3 regions of the Serratia sp. YWN4 genome follow, and region 2 is predicted to be linked to each of the others. Evidence: predicted binding sites of a transcription regulator. Region 2 holds the regulator's gene; each other region holds the start of a gene.
What was found. The regulator ArgR, encoded in region 2, controls arginine synthesis, uptake and breakdown. The targets are predictions, from matches to a motif close to ANTGAATAAAAATACANT.
Positions count from the first base shown of each region.

Region 1: the regulator ArgR is predicted to act here: its motif matches at 3,970-3,987, upstream of argC (N-acetyl-gamma-glutamyl-phosphate reductase).
Region 3: the regulator ArgR is predicted to act here: its motif matches at 5,036-5,053, upstream of argF (ornithine carbamoyltransferase).

Region 1 is NZ_CM147696.1:141,935-151,912, reverse strand. Features, by position in the region: gene argH (argininosuccinate lyase) at 1-708, opposite strand, end outside; gene ACX9GT_RS00695 (argininosuccinate synthase) at 780-1,997, opposite strand; gene argB (acetylglutamate kinase) at 2,024-2,797, opposite strand; gene argC (N-acetyl-gamma-glutamyl-phosphate reductase) at 2,819-3,823, opposite strand; gene argE (acetylornithine deacetylase) at 4,040-5,185, shown strand; gene ppc (phosphoenolpyruvate carboxylase) at 5,492-8,128, shown strand; gene ACX9GT_RS00670 (IS1182 family transposase) at 8,267-9,739, opposite strand; gene metF (methylenetetrahydrofolate reductase) at 9,861-9,978, opposite strand, start outside.
Region 2 is NZ_CM147696.1:4,963,029-4,973,006, forward strand. Features, by position in the region: gene rplU (50S ribosomal protein L21) at 1-181, opposite strand, end outside; gene ispB (octaprenyl diphosphate synthase) at 451-1,422, shown strand; gene ACX9GT_RS22850 (DNA-binding protein) at 1,673-2,026, opposite strand; gene ACX9GT_RS22855 (helix-turn-helix domain-containing protein) at 2,208-2,468, shown strand; gene mdh (malate dehydrogenase) at 2,536-3,474, opposite strand; gene argR (transcriptional regulator ArgR) at 3,940-4,410, shown strand; gene yhcN (peroxide/acid stress response protein YhcN) at 4,815-5,078, shown strand; gene mpl (UDP-N-acetylmuramate:L-alanyl-gamma-D-glutamyl-meso-diaminopimelate ligase) at 5,271-6,650, opposite strand; gene fbp (class 1 fructose-bisphosphatase) at 6,823-7,827, shown strand; gene ppa (inorganic diphosphatase) at 7,973-8,500, shown strand; gene ACX9GT_RS22890 (gamma-glutamylcyclotransferase family protein) at 8,557-8,898, opposite strand; gene tamB (autotransporter assembly complex protein TamB) at 8,902-9,978, opposite strand, start outside.
Region 3 is NZ_CM147696.1:4,809,946-4,819,923, forward strand. Features, by position in the region: gene ACX9GT_RS22180 (valine--tRNA ligase) at 1-1,088, shown strand, start outside; gene ACX9GT_RS22185 (GNAT family N-acetyltransferase) at 1,272-1,775, shown strand; gene ACX9GT_RS22190 (GMC family oxidoreductase) at 2,000-3,607, shown strand; gene miaE (tRNA isopentenyl-2-thiomethyl-A-37 hydroxylase MiaE) at 3,677-4,438, opposite strand; gene rraB (ribonuclease E inhibitor RraB) at 4,486-4,914, opposite strand; gene argF (ornithine carbamoyltransferase) at 5,077-6,096, shown strand; gene ACX9GT_RS22210 (ABC transporter substrate-binding protein) at 6,324-7,892, shown strand; gene ACX9GT_RS22215 (ABC transporter permease) at 7,904-8,959, shown strand; gene ACX9GT_RS22220 (ABC transporter permease) at 8,968-9,777, shown strand; gene ACX9GT_RS22225 (ABC transporter ATP-binding protein) at 9,770-9,978, shown strand, end outside.

The DNA of each region.
Region 1 (9,978 bases), 710 kb from region 2:
CAGCACGTGGTCACGATCGGAAACGCTATCCAAGCTATTACGGGTCGCAGAGGCAAAGCCTAACCAGCCGGCCAGTTGCTCACGATCGATCGGATAAGCCGTCCCCGCCAGCGCACCGCTGCCCAGCGGGCTGATATCCAGGCGCTTCAAGGTATCTTGCAGGCGGCTTTCATCCCGCGCCAGCATCTCCACATAGGCTAAACACCAGTGAGCAAAAGTGATCGGCTGCGCACGCTGCAAGTGGGTATACCCCGGCATCACCGCATCCTGATTAGCCTCGGCGGTTTCTACCAACGCTTGTTGCAGTTGAACGATCGCCTGATGCAGTTCGCTGACCTGATGTTTGCACCACAGTTTCAGATCGGTAGCCACCTGATCGTTACGGCTGCGGCCGGTATGCAGCTTTTTACCCAGATCGCCGACTTTATCGATCAGCTTCTGCTCTACCCAACTGTGAATATCTTCCGCATCGCTTTTGATGATCGCCAACGGATCGGCCTGCACTTCTACCAGCAACGCATTCAGCGCCTGCTCAAGCTGCTGTTGCTCCGCCGCCGTCAGCACATTCACGGTCACCAGCGCTTTTGACCAGGCGACGGAGCCAACAATGTCCTGTTCCGCCAGGCGATAATCGAAGCGCAGAGAATCGTTTAATTGTTTGAACCGCTGATCCGCTGCCTGACTGAAGCGTCCGCCCCAAAGTGCCATAATCTTGCTCCTGAATAAGTATGCGAAAGGGCGCAGCATGCTGCGCCCCTCAAATTGACGCTAAACTAGGGTTACTTTTTCTTCTCGTTCAACGCACGAATACGGGAAGAGAGCGAGAACAAGCGGATAAAGCCGCCTGCATGGCTGTGATCGTAAACTTCGTCTTCGCCGAAGGTCGCAAACTCTTCGGAGTACAGGCTGTTGGCGGATTTTTTCTGAATCGCCGTCACCTGGCCTTTATACAGTTGCAGTACCACTTCGCCATTAACTTCTTCTGCCAACGCTTGGGCCGAAGCCTGAATGGAACGGCGCAGCGGCGCGAACCAGCGGCCATCGTATACCACGTAAGACATTTCCAGGCCCAACTGCTCACGCCATTTGAAGCTGTCGCGATCCAGAACCAGTTGCTCGACACCACGCAGTGCAGCCACCATGATGGTGCCCCCTGGGGTTTCGTAGCAACCGCGGGATTTGATACCCACCAGGCGGTTTTCTACGATGTCGATACGGCCAACGCCATGTTTGGCACCCAGCACGTTCAGGGTTTCCAGGCATTTGTACGGGCTCATCGCTTCGCCGTTCACCGCTACCACACAGCCTTTCGCCACGGTCACCGTTACTTGTTCAGGCTGATCCGGCGCTTCTAACGGGTCTACGGTCCATACCCAGCAATCTTTGTTCGGCGCATTCCATGGGCTTTCCAGCACACCGCCTTCGGTTGAAATATGCCAGGCGTTTTCATCACGGCTGTAAATTTTTTCCAGCGATGCGGTGGTCGGGATATTACGCTCTTTCAGGTAATCCAGCAGCGCTTCGCGGGAACGCAGGTTCCACTCACGCCATGGCGCTACCACTTTCAGATGTGGAGCCAGCGCGGTATAGGTGGTTTCAAAACGCACCTGATCGTTACCTTTACCGGTCGCACCGTGGCACAGCGCGTCTGCACCCACTTTCAGCGCCAGCTCAACCTGGGCTTTAGCGATGATCGGGCGCGCCATAGAGGTGCCCAGCAGGTAGCTGCCTTCATACAGCGCACCGGTTTGCAGCACCGGATAAACATAGTCACGGATGAATTCTTCACGCAGATCAACCACATGACACTCAGAGGCACCGGATTGCAGAGCTTTTTGCTCAACGCCTTCCAGATCGCTGCGCTCCTGGCCGATATCTGCCACGAAAGCTACCACTTCGCAGCCGCCGTAGTTTTCTTTCAGCCATGGAATGATGGCCGAAGTATCCAAGCCGCCAGAGTACGCCAGAACGATTTTCTTGATGCCTTTGTTTTGCATTGTGTTATTCCTTTTTAATTCTAAATTTAAGCGAGGATCCGGGTGCCAATCGACACACCATTAAACAGAGCAGGAAGCTTTTCGGCATTGCGCCAGCTGGCGATATCCACCGGGCGGCCAAGGGTACGCGCTGCATCCAGTGCCGCATTCACCTTCACTACCATACCATCAGTAATGATGCCCTGAGCAATCAGTTGTTCTGCTTTTTGCGCCGTCATTTCCGCGATGCGCTGCCCTTTACCGTCGAGAATGCCACTGACATCCGACAGTAGGATCAAATCCGCACCTAAGGTTGCGGCCAGCGCCGTAGCAGCCTGATCGGCATTCACATTCATCAGTTGGCCTTCGGCGGTAATACCGATGGAACTGATCACCGGCAGATAGCCAGCCGCCAGCAGCGTATTGAGCAGCGCAGGCGAACCCGGCTGTGCATTGCCAACGTGGCCCAACGCCGGATCGAGCTGCGTTACCGCAACGCTGCCGCCGTCGGCCAGGCTCAGCCCAACCGCACTGATCTTGTGTTTAACCGCCCACGCCAACAGAGTTTTGTTGGCAGTACCGGCCAGTGCGCCGGTAATGATGTCGATCTGATCGGCAGGCGTTACGCGCAGGCCGTTCTTCTTCACCACTGGCAGAGAAAGCTGCTTCATCAGTTCATCCACTACGCAACCGCCACCGTGGACGATCACCAGCGGGCGCTGATGTTCCTGGCGATAGATATCCAGCGCGGTAAACAAACGCTCCAGCGCTTCTTCACTGTCCAGTAACACGCCACCGAGTTTAATAATTAATGGGTTCATCGCTGTTTACTCAAGGCTGATTTAAATTAATGATTGGGTTTCCGGGAACCCGAAACGGATATTCAGGCACTGCACCGCCTGAGCGGCTGCGCCTTTCAACAGGTTATCTTCCGCCGCTACGGCGATCAGATGCTCGCCCTGCACGGCAAAACCGATATCGCAGAACGGCAGGCCCACCACCGACTTCAGCGCTGGCACACCCTTGTCGTACAACCGCACCAGCGGTTTATCGTCGTAAGCCGCGTGATAGGCCGCTGCCACATCCTGCGCGGTGACGCCCGCTTTCAGGCGGCAGGTGATGGTTTCCAGAATACCCCGCGGGAAGCTACCCAGATGCGGCGTAAAGATCACCGGGATGCCCAAATGCGCGGTGATTTCTGGATGGTGACGATGGTTGAACAAGCCGTAGGGTTGCAGGCTGACTTCGCAGAAGCTGGTGGTGACGCTGGCTTTACGCCCGGCACCGCTGACACCGCTGACGGCGTTGATTACTGGCCATTGGTCCAGATTCAGCAGTTGTTTGTCGATCAGCGGTTTCAGCGTTAACTGAGCCGCGGTTGGGTAGCAACCCGGTACGGCGATCAGCTGTGCTTCTTTGATTTTTTCGCTCTGCCATTCGGCCAGGCCGTATACCGCCTTGGCCAGCCAGTCGGCATGCTGATGTTCAAAGCCATAATATTGGCGATAAAAATCGGTGTCCTGCACGCGGAACGCACCAGAGAGATCGAACACCACGCAGCCTGCCGCTAAAAACTCTGGGGCAATATCGTGGCTGACTTCGTGTGCCGTTGCCAAGAACACCACGTCGATCCCTTTTGCCGCTTCCGCCACGTTCACCAGCGGCTGCAACGGCAGATCAACGATGCCTTTTAACTGCGGATGCAGCTCAGAAAGTAATTTTCCTGCATCTGCACTTTGCGCTGAAACCGCTAAAGCGGTTATGTTCATGTGTGGGTGGCGATTCAGATAAGCCGTGAGCTCCGCTCCGGCGTAACCGCTGGCTCCAACAATCAGCGTATTCAACATGTGGCCTTTCACCTTTTTGGCTTAAAGTAGAGGCACTTGCGCCCCGTCAGCAGGGCTTGGTCGCGTTGTTGCGCCGTTCACCCACGTGGTCGAGCGTTGATGTTTTTATCAACATCCAGGGTTCGTATTCCCTTACGCTCCAGCTTAATGTATTTTTATTCAGAATAAATGCATGAATATTGATACTATCCTAACCAAAGGCTGTCAACAGTGAAGATGAAATTACCCCCATTTATTGAGCTGTACCGGGCGTTGATCAGAACGAAGTCGATCAGCGCCACCGATGGTGCCCTCGATCAGAGTAATGAAACATTAATCAACATGCTGGCCGGTTGGTTCGCTGATTTAGGCTTCCGCGTTGACGTGCAGCCCGTACCGGATACGCGCAACAAATTTAATCTGCTGGCCAGCATTGGCACAGGCAGCGGCGGCCTGCTGCTGGCGGGCCATACCGACACCGTGCCTTACGATGAAGGCCGCTGGACGCGCGATCCGTTCACCCTGACCGAGCACGACAACAAACTGTACGGGCTGGGCACCGCCGACATGAAAGGCTTCTTCGCCTTTATTCTGGACGCGGTACGGGATATTGATGCCGCCAAGCTGACCAAGCCGCTGTACATTCTGGCCACCGCAGACGAAGAAACGACCATGGCCGGAGCGCGCTATTTCGCCGCCTCCACCAAAATCCGCCCGGACTTTGCCATTATCGGTGAACCAACGTCGCTGCAACCGGTGCGCGCCCACAAAGGCCATATCTCCAATGCCATCCGCATCGTTGGCCAATCGGGCCATTCCAGCGATCCGGCACGCGGCGTCAACGCTATCGATCTGATGCATGAATCCATCGGGCATTTGATGGAATTGCGCAAAACGTTGCAAGAACGCTACAACAACCCGGCGTTTGCGGTGCCTTATCCCACCATGAACTTCGGCCATATCAGCGGCGGAGATGCAGCCAACCGTATCTGTGCCTGTTGTGAACTGCATATGGATATCCGTCCGCTGCCGGGCATGACGCTGGATAACATCAACGAACTGCTGCACGACGCGCTGGCCCCGGTCAGCCAACGCTGGCCTGGGCGTTTGTCGATTGATGAGTTGCATGCGCCGATCCCTGGCTACGAGTGCCCAACCGATCATCATATGGTGGCGGTGATTGAGAAACTGCTCGGTTCGCGTACTGAAGTGGTCAACTACTGCACCGAAGCGCCGTTCGTGCAGGAAGTGTGCCCGACGCTGGTGCTGGGGCCAGGCTCGATCAATCAGGCGCATCAGCCGGATGAGTACCTCGACACGGCGTTTATCGAACCCACCCGCCAGTTGCTGGGGCAGTTAGTCGATCATTTCTGCCAGCAATAGAAAACAGGGCGATGAACGATCATCGCCCTACCCGTTAGGCGCAGAAAATTAAGCCGATAAGCCAGACTGATAACCAGTGGCCCGTAATTAAATTTCACAAAATGCGCCGATTTTGATGTTTTTTTGCTAAAAATAGTGTCAATTAACGATTGGGCAGGAGCGTGGTGAGATAAAACCGGCAGTCTTTACCTAACACGTGAAATTTACTTACAAGATGAAAATCAGGTACCCACAGATTTCAAGTTGTGGTTAACAACACGGCAACTTGAGTGATGGAGGTATACAGAGAATTGAGCCAGGGGTTATATGAACGAACAATATTCGGCAATGCGAAGTAATGTCAGTATGCTCGGCAAATTGCTCGGCGATACCATCAAAGACGCGCTGGGCGAGCATATTCTCGATCGCGTTGAAACTATCCGTAAGCTTTCCAAATCTTCACGTGCTGGCAATGAAGCACACCGCAAGGAACTGCTGTCGACGCTGCAAAACCTGTCCAACGACGAATTGCTGCCAGTCGCGCGCGCGTTCAGCCAGTTCCTTAATCTGACCAACGTGGCCGAGCAGTATCACAGCATCTCGCCACACGGCGAGGCGGCGAGCAATCCAGAAGCCTTGGCTCAGCTGTTTACCCGGCTGAAAGACAAACAGCTCAGCACTAAAGAGCTGCAAAATGCGGTAGACGAAATCTCTATCGAGCTGGTGTTGACCGCACATCCGACGGAAATCACCCGCCGTACCCTGATCCACAAACTGGTTGAGGTAAATACCTGCCTCAGCCAACTCGACCATAACGATCTGGCCGACTACGAGCGCAATAAAATCATGCGCCGTTTGCGCCAGTTGGTGGCGCAATCCTGGCATACCGACGAGATGCGCAAAAACCGCCCATCGCCGGTCGACGAAGCCAAATGGGGCTTTGCGGTAGTAGAAAACAGCCTGTGGGAAGGTGTGCCAGCGTTTCTGCGCGAATTTAACGAGCAGTTGGAAAACTCAATCGATTACCGCCTGCCGGTAGAGGCCGTGCCAATTCGCTTCACCTCCTGGATGGGCGGCGACCGCGACGGCAACCCGAACGTGACGGCAGAAATCACCCGTCACGTGCTGTTATTAAGCCGCTGGAAAGCCTGTGACCTGTTCACTCGCGATATTCAGGTGCTGGTCTCCGAGCTGTCGATGACCGAATGTACCCCAGAGCTGCGTGAACTGGCCGGTGGTGACGACGTACAGGAACCCTACCGTGAGTTGATGAAGCGCCTGCGCAGCCAACTGATGAGCTCCCAGGCGTATCTGGAAGGGCGGCTGAAAGGTGAGCGCGTGCTGCGTCCGCACGATCTGCTGGTAAACAACGAGCAGCTGTGGGAACCGCTGTACGCCTGTTATCAATCGCTGGTGGCCTGTGGCATGGGGATTATTGCCAACGGCCAACTGCTGGATACTCTGCGCCGCGTGCGCTGTTTCGGCGTGCCGCTAGTGCGCATCGACGTGCGCCAGGAAAGCACCCGCCATACCGAAGCCATCGCCGAACTGACCCGCTATCTGGGGCTGGGTGATTACGAAAGCTGGTCTGAGGCCGATAAACAGGCCTTCCTGATCCGCGAACTGAACTCCAAGCGCCCGCTGGTGCCACTGAAGTGGGATCCGAGCGCCGATACGCAGGAAGTGCTGGAAACCTGCCGCGTCGTCGCGGAAGCACCACAGGGTTCGATCGCCGCCTATGTGATCTCCATGGCGCGCACGCCGTCTGACGTACTGGCAGTGCATTTGCTACTGAAAGAAGCCGGTTGCCCATTCCCACTGCCGGTAGCACCGCTGTTTGAAACCCTCGACGACCTGAACAATGCCGATGACGTGATGACCCAGTTGCTGAATATCGACTGGTATCGCGGCTTTATCCAAGGCAAACAGATGGTGATGATTGGCTATTCCGACTCGGCGAAAGACGCTGGCGTGATGGCGGCCTCCTGGGCGCAGTACCGTGCGCAAGATGCGTTGATCAAAACCTGTGAAAAAGCCGGTGTGGCACTGACGCTGTTTCATGGTCGTGGCGGTTCGATCGGCCGTGGTGGTGCACCGGCCCATGCCGCTCTGCTGTCACAACCGCCGGGCAGCCTGAAAGGCGGCCTGCGCGTTACCGAACAGGGCGAGATGATCCGCTTCAAGTTTGGTCTGCCGGAAGTCGCCATCAGCAGCCTGGCGCTGTATACCGGCGCGGTGCTGGAAGCCAACCTGTTGCCACCGCCAGAGCCGAAAAAAGAGTGGCGCTCGCTGATGGATGAACTGTCCGAAACCTCATGCAAAATGTATCGCGGTTACGTGCGTGAAAACCCAGACTTCGTGCCCTATTTCCGCGCTGCAACGCCGGAGCAGGAACTGGGCAAGCTGCCGCTGGGTTCGCGCCCGGCCAAGCGTCGCCCGAACGGTGGCGTTGAGAGCCTGCGTGCCATTCCGTGGATCTTCGCCTGGACGCAGAATCGTTTGATGCTACCGGCCTGGCTGGGTGCGGGGGCAGGTTTGCAGGAAGCGGTGAAGGCGGGTAAGCAAGATCAGTTGGAAGCCATGTGCCGCAACTGGCCGTTCTTCTCGACCCGTATCGCCATGTTGGAAATGGTGTTTTCCAAAACCGATCTGTGGCTGGCGGAATACTACGATCAGCGCTTGGTAGATAAATCGCTGTGGCCGTTGGGCAAGCAGCTGCGCGATCAGTTGGAAAGCGATATCAAAGTGGTATTAACCATCGCCAACGACGATAACCTGATGGCAGATCTGCCGTGGATCGCCGAATCCATCGCGTTGCGTAACGTTTATACCGATCCGCTCAACGTTCTGCAGGCCGAATTGCTGCACCGTTCACGCCAGCAGGAGCAGCCGGATGCGCGGGTTGAACAGGCGCTGATGGTAACCATTGCCGGTGTCGCCGCCGGGATGCGTAATACCGGCTAGTTATTCCACCGGTAAATAAGAAGCACTGCAATTTGCGGTGCTTTTTTTATTGGTAAAACTCACATAAAAAAAGCGCAGTGATCGCACTGCGCTCAGACTGCTGACTAACCCCACTTCTTCAGGTGGGGTTCTTCTTTTTTAGCGACCGCAGGTCGCGATCGCGATATTTTTCCATAACCCCGTCATTGGCGACTTCTGTTCGCCCAAGGCACCTTTCTGGCCTTCCCAAGACGCTTTCCACCACCGGTAAAGACAATAAAGAAGCGCCAGCAGCGCCATCTTTTTCATATTCTGCGCTGTGGCCGCCAGCAGGCACTGCATCTGCACTTTTGACAGTCCACGGAACCGCGCATACCGATGGCCATGGTGCTGTTTCGCATCCGCGAAGCTTCTCTCCACTGTCTCTTTGCGCCGCGCGTAGATTTTCTTGCCCCATTTCGTCAGCCGTAACCTGTTGGCTTCCTCTTTCGCCTCTTCCCACACATGCCGCGTTATCGTTTTCTGTGCCTTGCTGTTCTGCGTACATTGCTGCCTCTGCTCACAGCACTGGCACACTGCCGGGTCTGAACGGTAATGCTGATAACCGTTACGGTCTGTCGTGCTATATATCAGCAATTCGCCTGCCGGGCACACATACACTTCCCGTGCCTCATCATACCTGAAGTGCTTTTTCTGGAACTCATTCTGACCTTTGTGCGGCCGCCGATAGCCGGGAACCAGCGCGATACCCATTTCCTGTGTCAGATGGCACACCGCGGCGGTGAAGTAACCCGCGTCCACACCCACCGCCACTGGCTCCAGACCGAAGCGCTCTACCTGCCGCTCAAGTCGCCCGATAAAGGGCTGGCTATCATGGACATTGCCCGGTGTCACATGCGTATCCAGGATGATGCCGTGCTTCCCGTCCACCGTGCGGTGGTCCAGATAGAAGAAGCCCTTCGGTTTGTTATCCCGGTGCATAAAGCCGCTTTCCGGGTCGGTGGTGCTGACTTTGGTGTTCTTAACGGCGACGCTTTCTGGCGTCTTTTTTACGGCGGGCAGCGGCTTTTTTTCGTGCTTCCTCCTGTCGGCCTCCACGGCAGCATCAAGCTGCTCCAGATATTCACTGACGCCCACCGGACGTTCTTCATTCACTGCCTTGCGAGGGTTGGCGTCAGCTTTCAGGTGGGTACTGTCGGTGTAAAGAACACGCCCGTTGGCCATGCCGCGGCTGAGAGCCTGTTCCACGATGTGGTCAAAAATCTGCTGGAAGACGTCGCTGTGGTTGAAGCGGCGGAGGCGGTTCTGGCTCAGGGTCGAGGCGTCAGGGACTTTTTCGGTGAGGGCCATACGCAGGAACCAGCGATAAGCGACATTGACCTGTATTTCCTTGACCAGACGGCGCTCACTGGGGATACCGAAGAGATAACCCAGCAGCATCATTTTAATCAGGCGAACGGGGTCAATAGCGGGTCTGCCGTTATCAGGACAATAGAGATGAGCAACGGCGTCGCGGATAAATTCAAAATCGATGGCGGCATCGATTTGGCGAACCAGATGGTCTTCGGGGACCAACTCATCCAGGGTGATGGTTTCAAACTGATATTGCTGGGGAGAGGGTGTTTTGAGCATGGCAGTCAGTCCATTTTTTGCACTGACCTTATTAGATCAAAGTCCTGGCCTCACGGCCAGGACTTTGTCATCAATCTGGCGCAGTGATCGCACTGCGCTTCTTTCAATAACAATCTATAAATCAGGCGATTGCCGGACGAACCCCTAACGTGTGGCAAATGGCATAGCTCATTTCCGCACGATTCAGCGTATAGAAATGGAAATCCTTCACCCCTTCGCGGCTGAGGATCTTCACCATA
Region 2 (9,978 bases):
CTTTGATCTTACCGCCATCGACGTAAGGAACGCCGATTTTGATATCTTCGCCATTAGCGATCATCAGAATCTGGTCAAACTCAACCGCTTCACCAGTTGCGATGTCCAGCTTTTCCAAGCGAACGGTTTGACCTTCGCTTACTCGGTGTTGTTTACCACCACTTTGGAAAACCGCGTACATATAAAACTCCGCTTTCCGCGTGCCCAACTGTTCAGTACAGAGCGCGCTATAAATATTCACAATAGGGCGCGAATTCTACGCAATAATCCCGCGCATGACAAGTGCAGAATAGGGCCAGAAGGTGAAAAAAGAAGAAAAAAAACACAGTTTCTTTCATGGCGTTTATCTATGTCGTTTTTCAAGTACAATCAAAGGCGACAGTGACCGCCCTATACCGATGTGAGCAGCGATCTCATCGCGGTGAACAGAAACACAGCTGAAAAAATACAATGAACCTAGAACAAATTACTGAGTTAACCGCGCAAGATATGGCGGCCGTGAACGCAACAATTCTCGAACAGTTGAATTCCGATGTCACGCTCATCAATCAACTTGGCTATTACATTATCAGCGGTGGCGGTAAGCGCATTCGTCCGATGATCGCCGTGCTGGCGGCGCGGGCGCTGCACTATCAAGGTGATAAACATATTACCGTGGCAGCCCTGATCGAGTTCATTCACACCGCCACGCTGCTGCATGATGACGTGGTGGATGAATCCGATATGCGCCGTGGCAAGGCTACCGCCAACGCAGCGTTCGGCAATGCGGCCAGCGTGTTGGTTGGAGACTTCATCTATACCCGTGCTTTTCAGATGATGACCAGCCTGGAATCGCTGCGCGTGCTGGCGCTGATGTCTGAGGCCGTCAACGTGATTGCCGAAGGCGAAGTGCTACAGTTGATGAACGTGCACGACCCTGACATTACTGAAGAAAGCTACATGCGGGTGATCTACAGCAAAACCGCCCGCCTGTTTGAAGCAGCGGCCCAGTCATCGGGCATTCTTGCCGGTGCCAGTGAGGCAGAAGAAAAAGCATTGCAGGACTATGGCCGCTACCTGGGTACTGCGTTCCAGTTGATCGACGATCTGCTCGATTACAGTGCCGACGGGGTCACGCTGGGCAAAAATACCGGTGACGATCTCAATGAGGGCAAACCCACGCTGCCTTTATTGCACGCTATGCACAATGGCAATGCGGAACAGTCAGCGATGATCCGCACAGCCATTGAGCAGGGGAATGGCCGCCATCTGCTGGAACCGGTGCTGGCCGCCATGGAGGCGTGCGGTTCTCTGATCTACACCCGCCAACGCGCGGAAGAAGAAGCGGACAAAGCGATTGCCGCCTTGCAGGTGCTGCCGAAATCGCCACATCGTGCGGCGCTGGAAGGATTAGCCCATCTGGCCGTTCAACGCGATTTTTAAGAAATACCTCTTTCCTAATATTCAAATAGGCCTGGATTACAGGCCTATTAATTCTCTGCATTAATGAGTTCCAGTGGAACAAACGATTAATGCCCCTCCGTTAGTCACACCATTCATTATAGAGTTGCCGCGTAAGAAAATTACCCGGCGATAACTCAAGCCAGGCTTATTGACTCATAGAGAAGGTAAAACGAAAGCCGCACTGAACACAGCTTGCAGCAGGGATGAATGTTATATACAGCGCCGTGCGCTACTTGTTCTGCTCGGCGATCCACACCAGCAAACTGCCGACACCTTCGCGCATCAGAAACGCCATCACCTGCGCCCGTTCGCTGTCTGACAGATGGTAATAATATTCAATCCAGACCGCCAAAGGATCCTGCCGCTCCACCTCATAGGCCGCCGGTTCCTCCCGCAGTATCAACAGTTTCCTCACGCCGCTGGGCAAGCTGTCGACATGATATTCCAACGCCTTTCCCTGTACGCCTTTACGACGGCGGCTGACCCAGCCTTCGCGCCGCGCCATCAGATTGATTCCCTGTGTAGAAGAAGGTAATCCTGCGATGCCTGTAAGCTCCTTGGCAGCAAACCACTCGTTTTTCATAGCCATTATCTCTGGACAATAGTGTGGCAAAACAAATTTTTCAGAAACCATAAGATGTTTTTTAGAAACTTAGTGGTATTCTGGTTTCTGAATAAGCGCTTCATGTTGTTCAAACGATTAATTCTGACCTGTTAGTTATACCACTAACAGAACTTTCTCTAATCAAAAAAGGAATGTAAACATGAATTCACGGAACCCAGACTGGCATCCAGCAGACGTAATAGCGGCATTAAAGAAGAGAGGGACGACATTGGCAGCGGTTTCACGCGAGGCAGGGCTAAGCTCATCTACCCTTGCCAATGCGCTGTCACGCCCCTGGCCGAAAGGAGAATGGCTGATTGCCGACGCATTGAATGTTCATCCTGCGGAAATTTGGCCAAGCCGGTATTTTGATCCGCACACACAACGTTTGCTGGATCGAAAAAGCCGTATCAAATCATGAGACAAATAAAAAAAGCCGCCGGACTGTTGTTCCGGCGGCTTTTGTAAAGCTAATCGAACTGGCGCTATCAGTTATTGATAAATTTTTCGCCCAGTTCGATATCTTTGTGCAGCACGTCCAGCATTTCGTTCAGCGCTTGTTGCTCGAACGCGCTCAGAGCGCCGACGTCTTTACGTTCTTCAACACCGTTTTTGCCCAGCAGCAGGGGTTGTGCGAAGAAGCGAGCATATTTGCCGTCACCTTCAACATAGGCACATTCCACCACGCCTTTCTCACCGCTCAGCGCACGCACCAGAGACAGGCCGAAACGTGCCGCCGCCTGGCCCATAGACAGGGTCGCTGAACCGCCACCGGCTTTAGCCTCAACCACTTCGGTACCCGCATTCTGGATACGCTTGGTCAGATCAGCCACTTCCTGCGCGGTAAAGTTCACGCCTGGGATCTGCGACAGCAGTGGCAGAATGGTAACGCCAGAGTGACCACCGATGACCGGCACTTCCAGCTCTTCCGGCTTTTTACCTTTCAGCTCAGCCACAAAGGTGTTGGAGCGGATAATATCCAGCGAGGTAACGCCAAACAGTTTATTTTTGTCGTAAACACCGGCTTTCTTCAGCACTTCTGCGGCAATCGCCACCGTGGTATTCACCGGGTTGGTGATGATACCGATGCAGGCTTTCGGGCAGGTTTTAGCCACTTGCTCGATCAGGTTACGCACGATACCGGCGTTCACATTAAACAAATCTGAACGATCCATACCAGGCTTACGAGCAACACCGGCAGAAATCAGCACCACATCGGCACCGTGCAGCGCAGGAGTCGCATCTTCACCACTGAAGCCTTTGATTTTAACTGCGGTTGGGATGTGGCTTAAGTCAACGGCAACGCCTGGGGTAACAGGGGCAATGTCGTAGAGGGTGAGTTCAGAACCTGAAGGAAGCTGGGTTTTGAGTAGAAGGGCGAGGGCCTGGCCGATACCGCCAGCAGCACCGAGAACTGCAACTTTCATCCTATACTCCTTTATTATCTTAAATATAAAAGCGCCGTGAATTCTTTGGCCTCGGCCCTTAATTTATTACACCTTTAAAAACAACCTATTAACAGTCGGTTTTAGAGCTGGCGCAATAAAATGGCCGATGTCGCGATCATTTTAGATTAAATAGCTTACGCATTAAGGGCATAGCGCACACTAATCGAAAATAGTGCGAGGTTCTTCACGGGCGAGTTAACCGGCCGTTACATTACACCCTTACATAACATCAGAACAACATCATTTTAATAACATTTTCTTTACCGGGGAGCTGACTCGTTTCCCACGCCAAAAGGGCATATTCATGAGATACGGATTTTGTTAAAATCCCGGCCCTTCCTTATTTTCCGCACGTTACTATTTGCTCTTGGCACGCCAAGATTGCATAAAAATTCATTTATATGCATAATAATGGCATCCATTATCAACATTCCACGGTGCAAAATGCGTAATCCCGCAAAGCAGGAAGATCTGATCAAAGCGTTCAAGGCGTTATTGAAAGAAGAAAAATTCAGTTCTCAAGGCGAGATCGTTTTGGCGCTGCAAGAAGAAGGCTTCGAAAACATTAACCAATCCAAAGTGTCTCGCATGCTGACCAAGTTCGGCGCGGTGCGCACACGCAATGCCAAAATGGAGATGGTGTATTGCCTTCCGGCGGAACTCGGTGTACCCACCACCACCAGCCCGCTGAAGAATCTGGTGCTGGATGTCGATCACAATGATGCCATCGTGGTGATCCATACCAGCCCAGGCGCCGCACAGTTAATTGCGCGCTTGCTGGATTCCCTGGGTAAATCCGAAGGGATCCTCGGCACTATCGCCGGTGATGATACGATCTTCGTCACCCCAGCCAGCACATTTACCGCGCGCCAACTGTTTGAAGCCATTCTCACGCTGTTCGAACAGGAACTGTGATGCATTCCGTTAACAAAATAGGGCAATCAGCCCTATTTTGTTAACGCTTTCTTGCCATAGCACTCTCACCCCAACATCCCTCACCAAGTTTAAAGCTGCTTATTTACCGACTTGCAGCACATTTCAATGACATTCCTGTGTGAGCAATCAGTAGTATCTGTGATATTTCGCACTTTTAGTCAAAAGCACTTAGCCTGTTGAAATTACATAAATTTAACATCAACAGCTCATTTAATCATCGCTTTTTATTCCATTAGGTTCTTAAAAAGAATGATGACCGAATAAAGTTTCACTAGAAATTGTTAGCTGACTATTAATTTTTGTAGTTACTAGATGTATACTCATTTTCGTGACGTAAATCACAGTTCATTGGAACTGATAAAAGAACACTAAGAGGATAAATCATGAAAATTAAAACTACCGTTGCAGCAATCAGCCTTCTCTCTATGCTTTCTTTTGGCTCTTTTGCAGCACAATCCATCGATGCATCGCAAGCTGAAAAACTGCAATCCACAGGTACCATCACCGTCAGCGGCGTCGGTGCAGCCCCTTCAGATATCCGTCAGGCACTGTCTGCCAAAGCCGATGCCAAAGGGGCAACAGCGTATCGTGTGATCGAAGCTCGCAACGAAGGCAACTTCCACGCCACTGCTGAAATTTACAAGTAATCACTAAGAGAGCGCATTTGCTGAACACCCCTCGTCACTGCCACTGCCGAGTTCTGAGATAAATGCCCATTTCCTAGAAAACCTCGTCGTCCTATTCGACGAACCCTATTGCCCTCGCTCGCGAGGGCTTTTTTATCTGTGTAAAAAAGGCCGCTTTCGCGGCCATGACTTGATAAATGAGGGGAAAACGCTTCAGTAGGCTTCTTTCGGTTCGGCCTTTGTAGCCAACGCCGCCAGCAGTTTGTCATGAATACCGCCAAATCCGCCGTTGCTCATCACCAGAATATGGTCACCCGGCTGCGCCGTTTTGACGATCATCTCCACTAATGTCTCGAGATCGGCACTCCAATGCGCCGTTTGCACACAGGCGTCAGCCACTTCGGCGACCTGCCAGGGAATGTGATGCGGCTGGAATAGGAACACTTCATCAGCGCGGCCCAGCGAAGGGGCCAGATCGTTTTTGCTGATCCCCATCTTCATGGTGTTGGAACGGGGCTCCAATACCGCCAGAATACGCGCGGTGCCCCCCACTTTGCCACGCAGCGCGGCCAGCGTGGCAAGAATAGCGGTAGGATGATGCGCAAAATCATCATAGACCGTCACGCCGTTGGCTTCGCCACGCAGTTCCAGGCGACGGCGAGCATTGATGAAATCACCCAACGCGCGGCAGGCATCGGCGGGTTGCACGCCAACGTGACGGGTTGCCGCAATCGCCATCAGACCATTGTGCATATTATGTTCACCCACCAGCGCCCAGTTAACCTCGCCAACCTTATCGCCATTGAGGAAAACCTCGTAATGGCTGGCATCCGGGGTCAGCTTGTGCGCACGCCAAGCCCCTTCATCGCCGACCAACTCCTGCTCACTCCAGCATCCCATCGCCATCACCTGTTTCAGATGCGCGTCATTGTCCGGCAAGATGATTTTGCCCTTCCCTGGCACCAGGCGCACCAGATGGTGGAACTGCTTCTGGATCGCTTTCAGATCGTCAAAAATGTCTGCATGATCGAACTCCAGGTTGTTCATGATCAGCGTACGCGGGCTGTAATGCACAAACTTGGAGCGCTTGTCGAAGAAGGCACAATCGTATTCATCAGCTTCGATGACGAAGAACGGGCTGCCGCCGAGACGGGCAGAAACCTCGAAGTTACCCGGCACGCCGCCAATCACAAAACCCGGCTGATAGCCACAGGCCTCCAGGATCCAGGTCGCCATCCCGGCGGTGGTGGTTTTACCGTGCGTACCGGCCACCGCTAACACCCAACGATCGCGCAGCACCTGGTCATGCAGCCACTGCGGGCCAGAAACGTAAGGAATACCGCGTTCCAACACCGTTTCCACACAAGGATTTCCGCGAGTCATCGCATTGCCGATAATTACCAGATCCGGAACGGGATCCAGCTGTGCCGGATCGTAACCCTGGATCAGACCGATCCCCTGATTTTCCAGCAGCGTGCTCATTGGAGGGTAAACGTTGGCATCGGAGCCACTAACCTCATGTCCAAGCGAACGCGCCAGCATTGCCAACCCACCCATAAAGGTGCCGCAGATCCCAAGAATATGTATGCGCATTAGGTTTCTCATTTGAGTGCATCGATTTAGTGCTTATTCTAACGCTCAGAATCGCCTGGAAGAAATGGATTTGCCTATGAATGGCGTAATGCTTTGGGCTACACTGGCTGACGATAAACGTTGGCGGCTTGTTAACAAACCGCTATCCATCCGTAGATTCAGGGATTGTGTCATGAAAACGTTAGGCGAATTTATCGTCGAGAAACAGCACGACTTCTCTCACGCCACCGGCGAGCTGACTGCACTACTTTCTGCAATTAAACTGGGCGCCAAAATCATCCACCGTGATATCAACAAGGCCGGTTTGGTTGATATTCTGGGGACCAGCGGCATTTCCAACGTCCAAGGCGAAGTTCAGATGAAACTGGACCTGTTCGCCAACGAAAAACTGAAAGCAGCACTGAAAGCACGCGGTGAAGTCGCGGGTATCGCTTCTGAAGAAGAAGACGAGATCGTCATATTCGACGGCGAGCGGGCTGAAAATGGCAAGTATGTGGTGCTGATGGATCCGTTGGACGGATCGTCCAACATTGATGTCAACGTCTCAGTCGGGACGATTTTCTCGATCTATCGCCGTATCACCCCGATCGGTACTCCTGTTACCGAAGAAGATTTCCTGCAACCTGGCAACGCTCAGGTTGCTGCCGGTTACGTGGTGTACGGCTCATCCACCATGCTGGTGTACACCACCGGTTATGGCGTGCATGCTTTCACTTACGATCCGTCTCTGGGGGTGTTCTGCCTCTCTCACGAGAAAGTGCGCTACCCGGAAAAAGCCTGCATGTATTCCATCAACGAAGGTAACTACATCAAGTTCCCGCTCGGGGTGAAGAAATACATCAAATACTGCCAAGAGCAGGATGAAGCGACGCAGCGCCCCTACACCTCACGTTATATCGGTTCACTGGTTGCCGACTTCCACCGCAACCTGCTGAAAGGCGGTATCTACATTTATCCAAGCACCGCCAGCCACCCGCAAGGCAAGCTGCGCCTGTTGTATGAATGCAACCCGATGGCGCTCCTGGCCGAACAGGCCGGTGGCAAAGCCAGCGACGGTAAAAGACGCATTCTGGATATCGTGCCAGAAAAGCTGCACCAGCGTGCCCCGTTCTTCGTCGGGACTAAATCGATGGTAGAACAAGCCGAGTGCTTTATCGCCGAGTTCCCAGACGAATAAGCCAGCAACGATATCTACATAACAAAGGGCGCATCCGCGCCCTTTGTCGTTAGCGCTTGAGTACATGATGAAAAGGGCAGGAAATCGTAAAAGAGTCCGCTATAATACTGCCACTCCATTTCTGGTTTGATTAAAGGAAACCGACATGAGCTTGAATCTGGTCCCTGCTGGCAAAGACCTGCCGGAAGACATCTACGTAGTTATCGAAATCCCGGCTAACGCCGATCCAATCAAATATGAAATCGACAAAGAGACCGGCGCGCTGTTCGTTGACCGCTTCATGTCCACTGCGATGTTCTATCCGTGCAACTACGGTTACATCAACCATACCCTGTCCCTGGACGGCGACCCGGTTGACGTGCTGGTGCCAACGCCGTATCCGCTGCAACCTGGCTCAGTGATCCGCTGCCGTCCGGTTGGCGTGCTGAAGATGACTGACGAAGCCGGTGAAGATGCGAAGCTGGTTGCCGTACCGCACAGCAAACTGACCAAAGAATACGATCACGTGAAAGACGTGAACGATCTGCCAGAACTGCTGAAAGCACAGATCACCCACTTCTTTGAGCACTACAAAGATCTGGAAAAAGGCAAATGGGTGAAAGTAGACGGCTGGGCAGATGCTGCCGCCGCTAAAGCTGAAATCGTTGCCTCTTTCGAACGCGCCAAGAAGTAATTCTCGCCCGTTCAGATGAAGAACGCCGCTCATTGAGCGGCGTTTTTTATTGCTTTTTAGTCTAGGCGCTTCAGCCAGTCACCACACTCGATCCGCGGAAAACCCTCTACGCTGTGCTTATACAGGTAGATCCACGCACTTCCATAAGGTGTCTGAATCAGTTCGCGCTTATAGTCCCTGGTATTACTTTTCAATTCGTCCAGCTCTGCCAGAATCGATGAGTTAATACGATACACTTCGCAATGTACCGTGCCCTCTCCAGGGATTGCAGCCGGGTAATGGCCCAGATTATAAATCTGATAACCATCAAGCTCATGATCGCCCAACCATTGGGCGTTAGTCATCCAATGGCTGTTCCCCTGCTTGCGTCGTAAACTGCCGTAAACAATGATTCGCATAGCTTAAAACTCAAACTGATAGAGCACATCCAGTGCTTGGTCAATGCCAGACACCGCTTCCAGATACAGCCTAGGCATCAGGCGGTATCGCAACGTCAGCGTGGCCAGCGAGTCGAATATTCCCACCCCATATTTTACTTGTAAGCCAGGGAGGACATAGCCGCTCACCACTACCTGAGAGCTGTCGCCAACTCCCTCAGTATCAAGGGCCAGATTACTTACGCCAAACGCCTCGCCGATTTTACCCACAAGTTGACCACTTTGTGCAACCCCCATGCCAATTAACATTGAGGTCATGGCATTGCCATCAGCACCGGTCGCCCCCAAACCCTGGCCGCGCAACAGGTAAGACAGCGCTTCTTGCTGCGATAACGTCGGATCCGAGAACACCTCAAGTCTTGGCGCATCCGCCATCCCGGTCACTCGCACCCCGGCGGTGACGCCATCTTGGGTAGCATCTGGGTTACGCACCGCTTCGATATTCAACAACGGCTGATCGGGTGGGCCAGAGAACAGCAACTGGCCTTTACGCACGATCAGATCCTGCCCGTAAGCGTGGAAGCGCCCCGATGGGATATCAATATGCCCATTCAGCCCCAGGCCATTCTGATCCTGCACCACCCGCAGGTTGCCACGCAGCACGGCCTTCAGGCCGAACGCATCCAACCGCACGTCGTTACCGATACGCACCATCAAATTACTGTTGATCGGGATCCCCGCCGTAGCCGGTTTAATCGGTTCCAACTGGTTATTGAGCATCACTTCATCACGGGAGACACCTACCGCACTTTCCGGCAGTTCCTGCACCGTAATGCGCGCCCAGGGAATATCAACCGAACCGTTAAGTGCGAACAGCTGCGGCGTGGCTTCAAACACCAGATCCGGTGAAACGTCAATACGCACCATTGGCGGTATTGTGACCCGTAGCTGATTGCCTTTAGCCGCGATGCGCGCACGCCAGGCATTGATATCATGCCAGTCAGCATCACCCGCCAGATTCAGTTGCCCATGGGTGGTGCTGAGCAGCCCTTCCAGCGTTGAGGTCATCCCGTTGAAATTCACCGCCAGGCGGCCTTCGGT
Region 3 (9,978 bases), 150 kb from region 2:
TGGCAGAGAAGATCCGCAAACGTACCGAGAAACAGTTCCCGAACGGCATTGAGCCGCACGGCACCGACGCCCTGCGCTTCACCCTGGCGGCGCTGGCTTCTACCGGCCGTGATATCAACTGGGACATGAAGCGCCTGGAAGGCTACCGCAACTTCTGTAACAAGCTGTGGAACGCCAGCCGCTTTGTGCTGATGAACACCGAAGAGCACGACTGTGGCTTCAACGGCGGCGAGATGCAGCTTTCGCTGGCCGATCGCTGGATCCTGGCAGAATTCAACCGCACGGTGAAAGCCTACCGCGAAGCGCTGGATACCTATCGCTTCGACATCGCTGCCGGCATCCTGTATGAATTCACCTGGAACCAGTTCTGCGACTGGTATCTGGAACTGGCCAAGCCGGTGGTCAGCAACGGCAGCGAAGCGGAACAGCGCGGCACGCGCCATACGCTGATCACGGTGCTGGAAGCCTTGCTGCGCCTGGCGCATCCGATCATTCCGTTTATCACCGAAACCATCTGGCAGCGCGTGAAAACCCTGACCGGCGAAACCGCAGACACTATCATGCTGCAACCCTTCCCGGCTTACGACGCCGCGCTGGAAGATCAACAGGCGTTGAACGATCTGGAGTGGATCAAGCAGGCGATCACTGCGGTGCGTAACATCCGTGCCGAGATGAACATCGCGCCAAGCAAAATGCTGGAAGTGTTGCTGCGTAACGCCAACGGCGATGCTCAGCGCCGCGTGCAGGAAAACCAGAGCTTTATCGAAAAACTGGCGCGATTGGAATCCATCACCCTGCTGCCTGCTGGCGATAAAGGCCCGGTATCGGTCACCAAACTGGTGGAAGGTGCAGAACTGCTGATCCCGATGGCAGGCTTTATCGATAAAGACGCAGAGATCGCGCGCCTGACGAAAGAGATGGGCAAACTGGACGCAGAAATCGCTGCTATCGGAGGCAAGCTGTCTAATGAAGGCTTTGTGGCCCGTGCACCGGAAGCGGTCGTCGCCAAAGAGCGCGAGCGCCTGGCCGCCTGTCAGGAAAGCAAAGTGAAGCTGCAAGAACAGCAGGCGACCATCGCCGCGCTGTAACTGCCGCCTGCATAGCCAAGCAAACCGATTAAAAACAGCGGGTGTTCTCCCCGCTGTTTTTTTATCACCATTGCCAAGGGTCGGCCTTAGGTGTTATTACAAAGTATGATTAATACGGTGCATTTCGTAATAACAACAAAATTCCGTCACCTTCCAGGGTTTCTCTCAATGGCGAGTATAAATATGACCACAGCAACCCCAGTGCGTCTTCTGGTGCGCCCAATAACGGCTGAAGATAATGCCGCTATTGCTCACGTCATTCGCGCAGTCTCCGCCGAGCACGGCTTGACGGCGGATAAAGGCTACACCGTTTCCGACCCCAATCTGGACGCGTTATACCCGATCTACAGCCAGCCACGCAGCGCCTACTGGGTGGTTGAGCTAGACGGTCAGATTGCTGGCGGCGGCGGCATTGCGCCACTGCAAGGCGGCGAAGCCGACGTTTGCGAATTGCAGAAAATGTATTTCCTGCCGGAATTACGCGGCAAAGGCTTGGCAAAACGTTTGGCGTTACAGGCGCTAGAGTTTGGCCGCCAACAGGGGTTCCGCCGCTGTTATTTAGAAACCACCGCCACTCTGCAACAGGCGATCGGCCTGTATGAGCATCTCGGTTTCGAGCATATCAATCACGCCATGGGCTGTACCGGCCACGGCGACTGCGAAGTCACCATGCTGAAAACGCTTTAATCCCCAGGGGCTTGGCGCTTGCAAAGCCCCTTCCCACAGATTATTAACATCAACATTATTTAATGACCTATCCGGCGTTTTTATATTTCAAACAGATAAATTTTCTCTTAAATCGATAATGTAAAATTATTGTGATATTCGTTAATAAATTAACGATCACAAATTGACCACCATTCCTGCTGCGCTACTCTGCAATAACCAGCCATCACGCACAGGAAGCAGTCATGTCGGAAAATACTTTTGATTACATCATTGTCGGCGCAGGCTCAGCGGGCTGCGTGCTGGCAGCGCAGTTGATTCGCCGTACTCAGGCGCGTGTTCTGCTGCTGGAAGCCGGTGGCGACGACAATAATCTGTTTATCAAGATGCCCGCCGGTGTCGCCAAGATCATCGCCAAAAAAAGCTGGCCGTATGAAACCGAGCCAGAACCCCATGCCAACAACCGCCGTATGCAGATCGCCCAGGGCAAAGTGCTGGGTGGCAGCAGCTCGGTGAACGGCATGATCTACATCCGTGGCCAACAACAGGATTACGACGATTGGGCCAAAAAGTTCGGCTGCACCGGCTGGGGTTATCAGGATGTGTTGCCCTATTTTAAACGTGCCGAGGCCAACGAAAGCCTATCTGATGGCTATCACGGCAGTGACGGGTTGCTGCAGGTCAGCGAAAACCGCTATCGGCACCCGCTCAGCATGGCGTTTATCCGCGCAGGCCAGGAGCTAAATCTGCCCTACCGCAACGACTTCAACGGCGAAAGCCAGCACGGCGTCGGTTTCTACCAGACCACCACCCACAAGGGCGAGCGCGCCAGCACCGCACGCACCTACCTGAAAGCGGTGCGTGATAACTCACGGCTGGTGGTGAAGCTCAATGCGCTGGTACACCGCGTCACTCTCGAAAACAACGTAGCGACCGGCGTGATTTACAGCCAGAACGGCGGCAGTGAAATCACTGCGCGGGCGAGTCAAGAAGTGATCCTCAGCGCTGGCGCGGTCGGCTCACCGAAGATCCTGATGCTGTCCGGCATCGGCCCGCGTGCGCATCTGGAACAGTTGGGGATTACGCCCTTGGCGGATCTGCCGGTGGGCAAGAACTTCCACGATCATCTGCATATGTCGATCAACGTCAGCATGCGCGAGCCTGTCAGTTTGTTCGGTGCCGATCGCGGTTTGCAGGCACTGCGCCACGGTGCCGAGTGGATGGCGTTTCGCAGTGGCGTGCTGAGTTCTAACGTGCTCGAAGGTGCCGCCTTCACCGACAGCCTCGGCGATGGTCGGCCAGACGTGCAGATCCACTTTCTGCCGCTGCTGGACAGTTGGGACGACGTACCCGGTGAACCGCTGCCCGCGATCCACGGCATGACGCTGAAAGTCGGCTATCTACAGCCCAAAGCCCGCGGCCAAGTGCAACTGCGCAGCCGCAACCCAAGCGACCCGGTCAAACTACAGGCCAACTACCTCGGTCACCCGGACGATCTGGCTGGCAGCCTACGTGCGGTGAAATTTGGCCTGCGTTTCTTAGAAACCGCCGCCCTTAAACCGCTGATTAAAGATTTGCTGATGCCGCAACCACAGTGGACCAACGACGAAGCGCAGATGGAAGAATTTGTGCGTAACTTCTGCAAGACGGTCTATCACCCGGTAGGCAGTTGCCGCATGGGCCAGCACAGCGCAGACTCGGTGACCGATCTGCAACTGCGGGTACATGGCTTTGAACGCCTGCGGGTGGTGGACAGCTCGGTGATGCCGCAGGTCACCAGCGGCAACACCAACGCCCCGACCATTATGCTGGCGGAAAGGGCGGTGGATTTGATTTTGGGCACCGCAGAGTAAAAACGTAGATCTGTAGTATGGACAGCTCCCTCTCCTTACCTACCGGAGAGGGTTAATTTGGAGAAAACATCACCCCACCGGCACACCGCTATGAAAGCGGAACTCGTTATCAGGCGACTGGATCAACTCGGCTTCAATGCGGCCAAAATGCGCCACGCGCTCGCTGATATCACCCTCGGCAATCTGCTGCGCCAGCGTCAGGTAATCCTGATAATGGCGCGCCTCGGAACGCAGCAATGAAACGTAGAACCGGTTGAGTTCATCGTCCAGAAATGGTGCCAGCTTGGCGAAGCGTTCACAGGAACGGGCCTCAATATAAGCGCCGCAGATCAGCTTGTCGATCAAGGTAGCCGGATCGTGAGTGCGCACTTCACGGATCATGCCTTTGGCATAGCGGCTGGCGGTGATCTTTTTATACGGGATCTGCCGCGTCTGCATGATCTCCAGCACCTGCGAGAAGTGATGCAGCTCTTCCTTAATCAGCAGCACCATTTTATCCACCAGATCCTGCCCGTAGGCCGAACCGTTTTTTGGCAGGATCTTCTTGGTGAAAGCGCTCTGGCGGAATAACGCCTCCGGCACGCCCTGCTCCTCGTGCACAAAGGCTTCGTAAGGCTTCAGCAGTGCCAGTAACGCATCACCGCTCTCTTTGTCCGCTACATAGCGGCGGATCAGCCACATACCGGTTTGTGCGGCTTTCAGTTCGCAAACCATATGGTCGGTCAGCAACAGCGGCAGGTTTTCCGGGCGGCGCGCAGCGTCAATCCAGCCATCTGGGGTTTCACAGTGCAGGAAGTTCAGAATTGGGGTTAATAGAGAATGGTATGTCATTTGAGCTTATACAAGAACAAGGGCCGGGGATCCGGCCCTCGGATTAATTAGTGGCGCTTACCGTCGTCGTCTTCATCGATAAACTCGCCGTCTTCGTCGTCATCCTCACCGTCTTCACCGTTCGGATCTTCATAGTAAGTGCCCCAACCGTCGTAGTTAACGCCGCATTTTTCTGCCAGCGCCACCAGTTGCTCCACCTGGCTGTCGATCAGTTCAGCATTCAGCGCCACTTCGCTGATCACGTCACAGCACATCACCAGTGAACCATCTTCCACTTCCAGCTCTTCGGCATCGGTCACTTCGTAGCCCAGCTTAAAGGCTTCAACCGCGGCCTTCTCCAGCACTTCAAACTTTTCGGCAGAGAAATGGTGCTCAATGGTGTAGAGCGCATCCGGATCGCTGCCGTCATCCAGCAGTTCTTCGATGATCAGGCGGGTTTCTTCACGTTGTTCTTCCAGCAATTCGCGGTTTGCCATGCCTCTATCCTCAATAAAATGGCTTTCAATACTTCTATTTTCACACACCAATGTCACAGCTGCCATGATAAACGTGAAAGATTTCTCCCTCGGGGTTGAAATTGAATATTCATACATATAAAGTGAATTTTAATTCAATTGAAACGTTAGGGATATACGGAGATGAGACAGATGAACCCCTTTTATAGTCGTCACTTTTTGAGGTTAATGGATTTTACCCCTGCCGAGATCCAGTCTCTGCTGCAACTGGCTGCCGATTTAAAACAGGCCAAAAAGCAAGGCCAGGAAACCCGCTACCTGCAAGGCAAAAACATCGCGCTCATCTTCGAAAAAGACTCAACCCGTACCCGATGCTCTTTCGAAGTTGCCGCATTCGATCAGGGGGCGCAGGTCACCTATCTTGGCCCCAGTGGCAGCCAGATCGGCCATAAAGAATCGATGAAAGACACCGCCCGCGTGCTGGGCCGCATGTACGACGGTATTCAGTATCGCGGTTTTGGTCAGCACCTGGTGGAAACGCTGGCAAACCATGCCGGGGTGCCGGTGTGGAACGGTTTGACCAACGAATTCCACCCCACCCAACTGCTGGCAGACTTGCTCACCGTGCGTGAACACTTGCCGAGCAAACCGCTGAGCGAAGTGAAGTTCGCCTACATTGGCGACGCGCATAACAATATGGGCAATACCCTGCTGGAAGCTGCCGCGTTGGTGGGGATGGATCTGCGCCTGGTGGCGCCAAAAGCCTGCTGGCCGCACGCGGAACTGGTAGCAGAATGCCAGGCACTGGCGCAGCAGACCGGCGGTAAAATCACGTTGACGGAAGATATCGCCGAAGGAGTGAAAGGCGCTGACTTCTTGTATACCGACGTTTGGGTCTCAATGGGCGAGCCGAAAGAGGTGTGGCAGGAACGTATCGCCCTGTTGAAGCCTTACCAAGTGAACATGGCGATGGTCAAGCTGACCGGCAACCCGCAGGTGAAATTCCTGCACTGCCTGCCCGCGTTCCACGACGATCAAACGACGTTGGGCAAGCAGATGGCAGAGCAGTACGGCCTGCATGGCGGTATGGAAGTCACCAACGAGGTATTCGAATCCGCACACAGCGTGGTGTTCGATCAGGCAGAAAACCGCCTGCACACCATTAAAGCGGTGATGGTCGCCACGCTGAGCAAAGCGCTATAGCCCAGAGCAACACGCTCTAAAACCCCTTCAAATAGAGGGGGTTTATCTGGTAAACCCTCCCCACGCGTCATATAGTCTTTTTCGTCATATCAAATAACCGATTGGCCTTTGCCTGCTTTTTACGAACGTTCTACCGTGGCATCTCGGCGGCGGAAATGCCGTAAAAAAATCAACGATAACAACCTCTTCTCCGTTCTGGTTGACCAGTACAATCAAGGGATACGTCTATGAAAGCCAAAGCCTTACCGTTGTTTATTCTCGCCGCACTTTCCGGAGCCGCATTCGCCGCCACGCCGCCCAATACGCTGGTGGTCGTCCAGTCGCTGGATGATATCGTCAGCCTCGATCCGGCAGAAGCCAACGAGCTTTCCAGCATCCAGACCGTGCCAAGCCTGTATCAACGGCTGGTGCAGGCCGATCGCGACAACCCGGCCAAGGTGATCCCGGTGCTAGCAGAAAGCTGGCAGGATGACGCCGCCGCCAAAACCCTGACGGTTAAACTACGCCCGCAGGCGGTGTTCTCCTCTGGTAACCCGCTGACCGCCGACGACGTGATTTTCTCCTATCAGCGCGCGGTGAAGATGAATAAATCACCGGCGTTTATCCTTAACGTGCTCGGCTGGCAGCCGGACAATATCGCGACGCAGTTGAAGAAGATCGACGATCATACCGTGCAACTGAGCTGGACGGCAGACGTCAGCCCGGCGGTAGCACTGAATATTCTCTCAACGCCGATCGCGTCGATCGTCGACAGCAAAGCGGTGCAATCCAACGTGAAAGGCGACGACTTCGGCAATGCCTGGCTGAAAATGCATTCCGCCGGTAGCGGCCCGTTCAAGATGCGGGTTTATCAGCCGCATCAGGCGATCGTGCTGGACGCCAACCCCACCTCGCCGGGCGATAAGCCGCTGCTCAGCAATATCATCATCAAAAACGTGCCAGACCCAAGTGCGCGCCGCCTGCTGATCCAGCAAGGCGATGCCGACGTGGCACGTGAGTTGGGCCCGGATCAGACCGCCGCGCTGAAAAACCAGCAGGGCGTAAAAGTGCTGGAAATCCCCTCTGCCGAGCAAAACTACCTGGTGTTTAATGCCGGTAATCAGGCTAATCCACTGCTGAATAACCCGGCGTTCTGGGAGGCCGCACGCTATCTGGTGGATTATCAGGGCATCACTAAAGATCTGCTGAAAGGGCAATACTTCGTGCACCAAAGCTTCCTGCCGGTCGGCTTGCCGGGCGCGCTAGAGGATAACCCGTTCAGTTTCGATCCGGCCAAAGCCAAGGCGATCCTGCAAAAAGCCGGGATCGCTAACGCCAGCCTGACGCTGGACGTAGAAAACAAACCACCGTTTATCACCATTGCCCAATCGTTGCAGGCCAGCTTTGCCCAGGGCGGCGTGAAGCTCGATCTGCTGCCCGCGGCGGGCAGCCAGGTGTATGCCCGCGTGCGTGCCAAGCAGCATCAGGCGGCGATCCGCCTGTGGATCCCGGATTATTTCGATGCGCACTCCAATGCCAGCGCCTTTGCCTATAACGACGGTAAAAGCAGCACGGTGGCCTGGTTTAATGGCTGGCAAATCCCTCAGTTGACGAAAGAAACTCTGGCGGCGGTGGCAGAAGCCGATCCAGCCAAGCGCAGCGCGCTGTATACCGCCATGCAGCAGGAGCTGCAACGCAGTTCGCCTTATGTGTTTATCGATCAGGCCAAAACGCAGGTGGTGCTGCGCGATAACGTGAAGGGCTATCAACAGGGCCTGAATGCGGATATGGTTTACTACGATCGCGTCAGCAAATAATCAGGATTGTCATGTCGGTAGCAATAAAAACCACGCCGGGGAGCTTTTCCCGGCGTCATATTTGGGGGTTGGCCCAGAGCCTGCTTACGCTGGCGCTGACCCTGTTCGGCCTGCTGTTGATCACCTTTCTGCTTTCGGCGCTGTCGCCGGTGGATCGGGTGTTGCAGATCGTCGGCGATCACGCCAGCGACGCCACTTATGAACAGGTAAAGCATCAGCTCGGGCTGGATCGCTCACTGCCGGTGCAGTTCTGGCACTATCTGGAGCGGCTGGCGCACGGCGATCTCGGCACCGCCAGCGCCACCGGCCAACCGGTGTTGCAGGATTTGCTGCACGCCTTCCCGGCTACCTTGGAACTGGCCACGTTGTCGTTGATGATTGGCGCGACGCTCGGCGTGCTGTTCGGCGTGCTCTGTGCCCGTTTTGCCGGTAGCAAGCTGGATATCTTCGTGCGTTTTATCACCCTGCTCGGCAACTCGGTGCCGATCTTCTGGCTGGGGCTGCTGATGTTGCTGCTGTTCTACGCCAAATTGCAGTGGAGCGCCGGGCCGGGGCGGCTGGACGATATCTACCAATACAGCGTAGAGAGCAAAACCGGCTTTGCGCTGATCGACACCTGGCTTTCTGGCGATGTTGGCGCGGTGCGCAATGCGCTGGCGCATCTGGTGCTGCCGGTCTGCCTGCTGGCTTATTACTCGTTGGCCAGCATCACCCGCCTGACGCGCTCGGCCTGCCTGAGTGAACTGAACAAAGAATACGTCACGCTGGCGCGCGCCAAAGGTGCCAGCGAGATGCGCATCATGCTGTGCCACGTGCTGCCGAATATCGGCGGTACGCTGCTGACGGTGATCGCTCTGTCTTACACCAGCATGCTGGAAGGCGCGGTGCTGACCGAAACGGTGTTCTCCTGGCCCGGCATCGGCCGTTACCTCACCACAGCGCTGTTTGCCGGTGATACCACTGCCATCATGGGTGGCACCCTGCTGATCGGCCTGTGCTTTGTGCTGATCAACACCTTTACCGATCTGCTGGTACGTGCGATCGACCCAAGGACGCGGCCAAGATGACGATCGCCATGCTCAAACGTTCCCCTTCCGCCACCAGCGGCGCGCTGATCCTGCTAGCGCTGGTGCTGATCGCCCTGTTCGCCCCTTGGCTGGCCCCGGTTGACCCTAACTGGCAGAACGCCGCCAACCGCCTGTTGCCACCGGGCGCAGATCACTGGCTCGGCACCGATGGCTATGGCCGCGATGTGCTTTCCCGCCTGATATACGGCACCCGGCCCACGCTCGGGCTAGTGCTGCTGGTGACGGTGATTACCCTGCCGCTCGGCCTGCTGATCGGCGTGCTTTCCGGCTATTACGGCGGCTGGCTGGAGCGCATATTGATGCGCTTTACCGACGTGGTGATGTCGATGCCACGGCTGATCCTGGCCTTCGCCTTTGTAGCGATGCTCGGGCCAGGGTTGGTCAACGGCGCATTGGCGCTGGCGCTCACCACCTGGCCAGCCTATGCGCGTCAGGCGCGAGCCGAAATCCAGTTGCTGCGTAAAAGCGACTATCTGGCCGCCGCCGAAATGATGGGCATTCAGGGGCCACGCCTGCTGTGGGGCCATATTCTGCCAATGTGCCTGCCTTCGGCGGTGGTGCGGCTGGCGCTCGATCTGGCCGGAATTATTCTCGCTGCTGCCGGGCTGGGTTTTCTCGGTTTGGGTGCGCGGCCACCGATGGCCGAATGGGGCTCGATGGTGGCCGACGGGATGCAGGTGATCTTCGATCAATGGTGGATCGCCGCGATCCCCGGCTGTGCGATCCTGATCAGCAGCCTGGCGTTTAACCTGCTGGGCGATGGCCTGCGCGACTTACTGGACCCGCATCATGACTGAGCCACTCTTGGTAGCACGCAATCTCTGCATCAACTTTAACGGCCACAAGGTGGTGGATAACCTTTCTCTGACGATTGGCCGCGAAAAGGTGGCATTGGTGGGGGAATCCGGCTCCGGCAAATCGATGACCGCCCGGGCGCTGATGGGGCTGGTGCGTAAACCGGGCATCGTCAGCGCCGATACCTTGCGCTATCGCCAAAC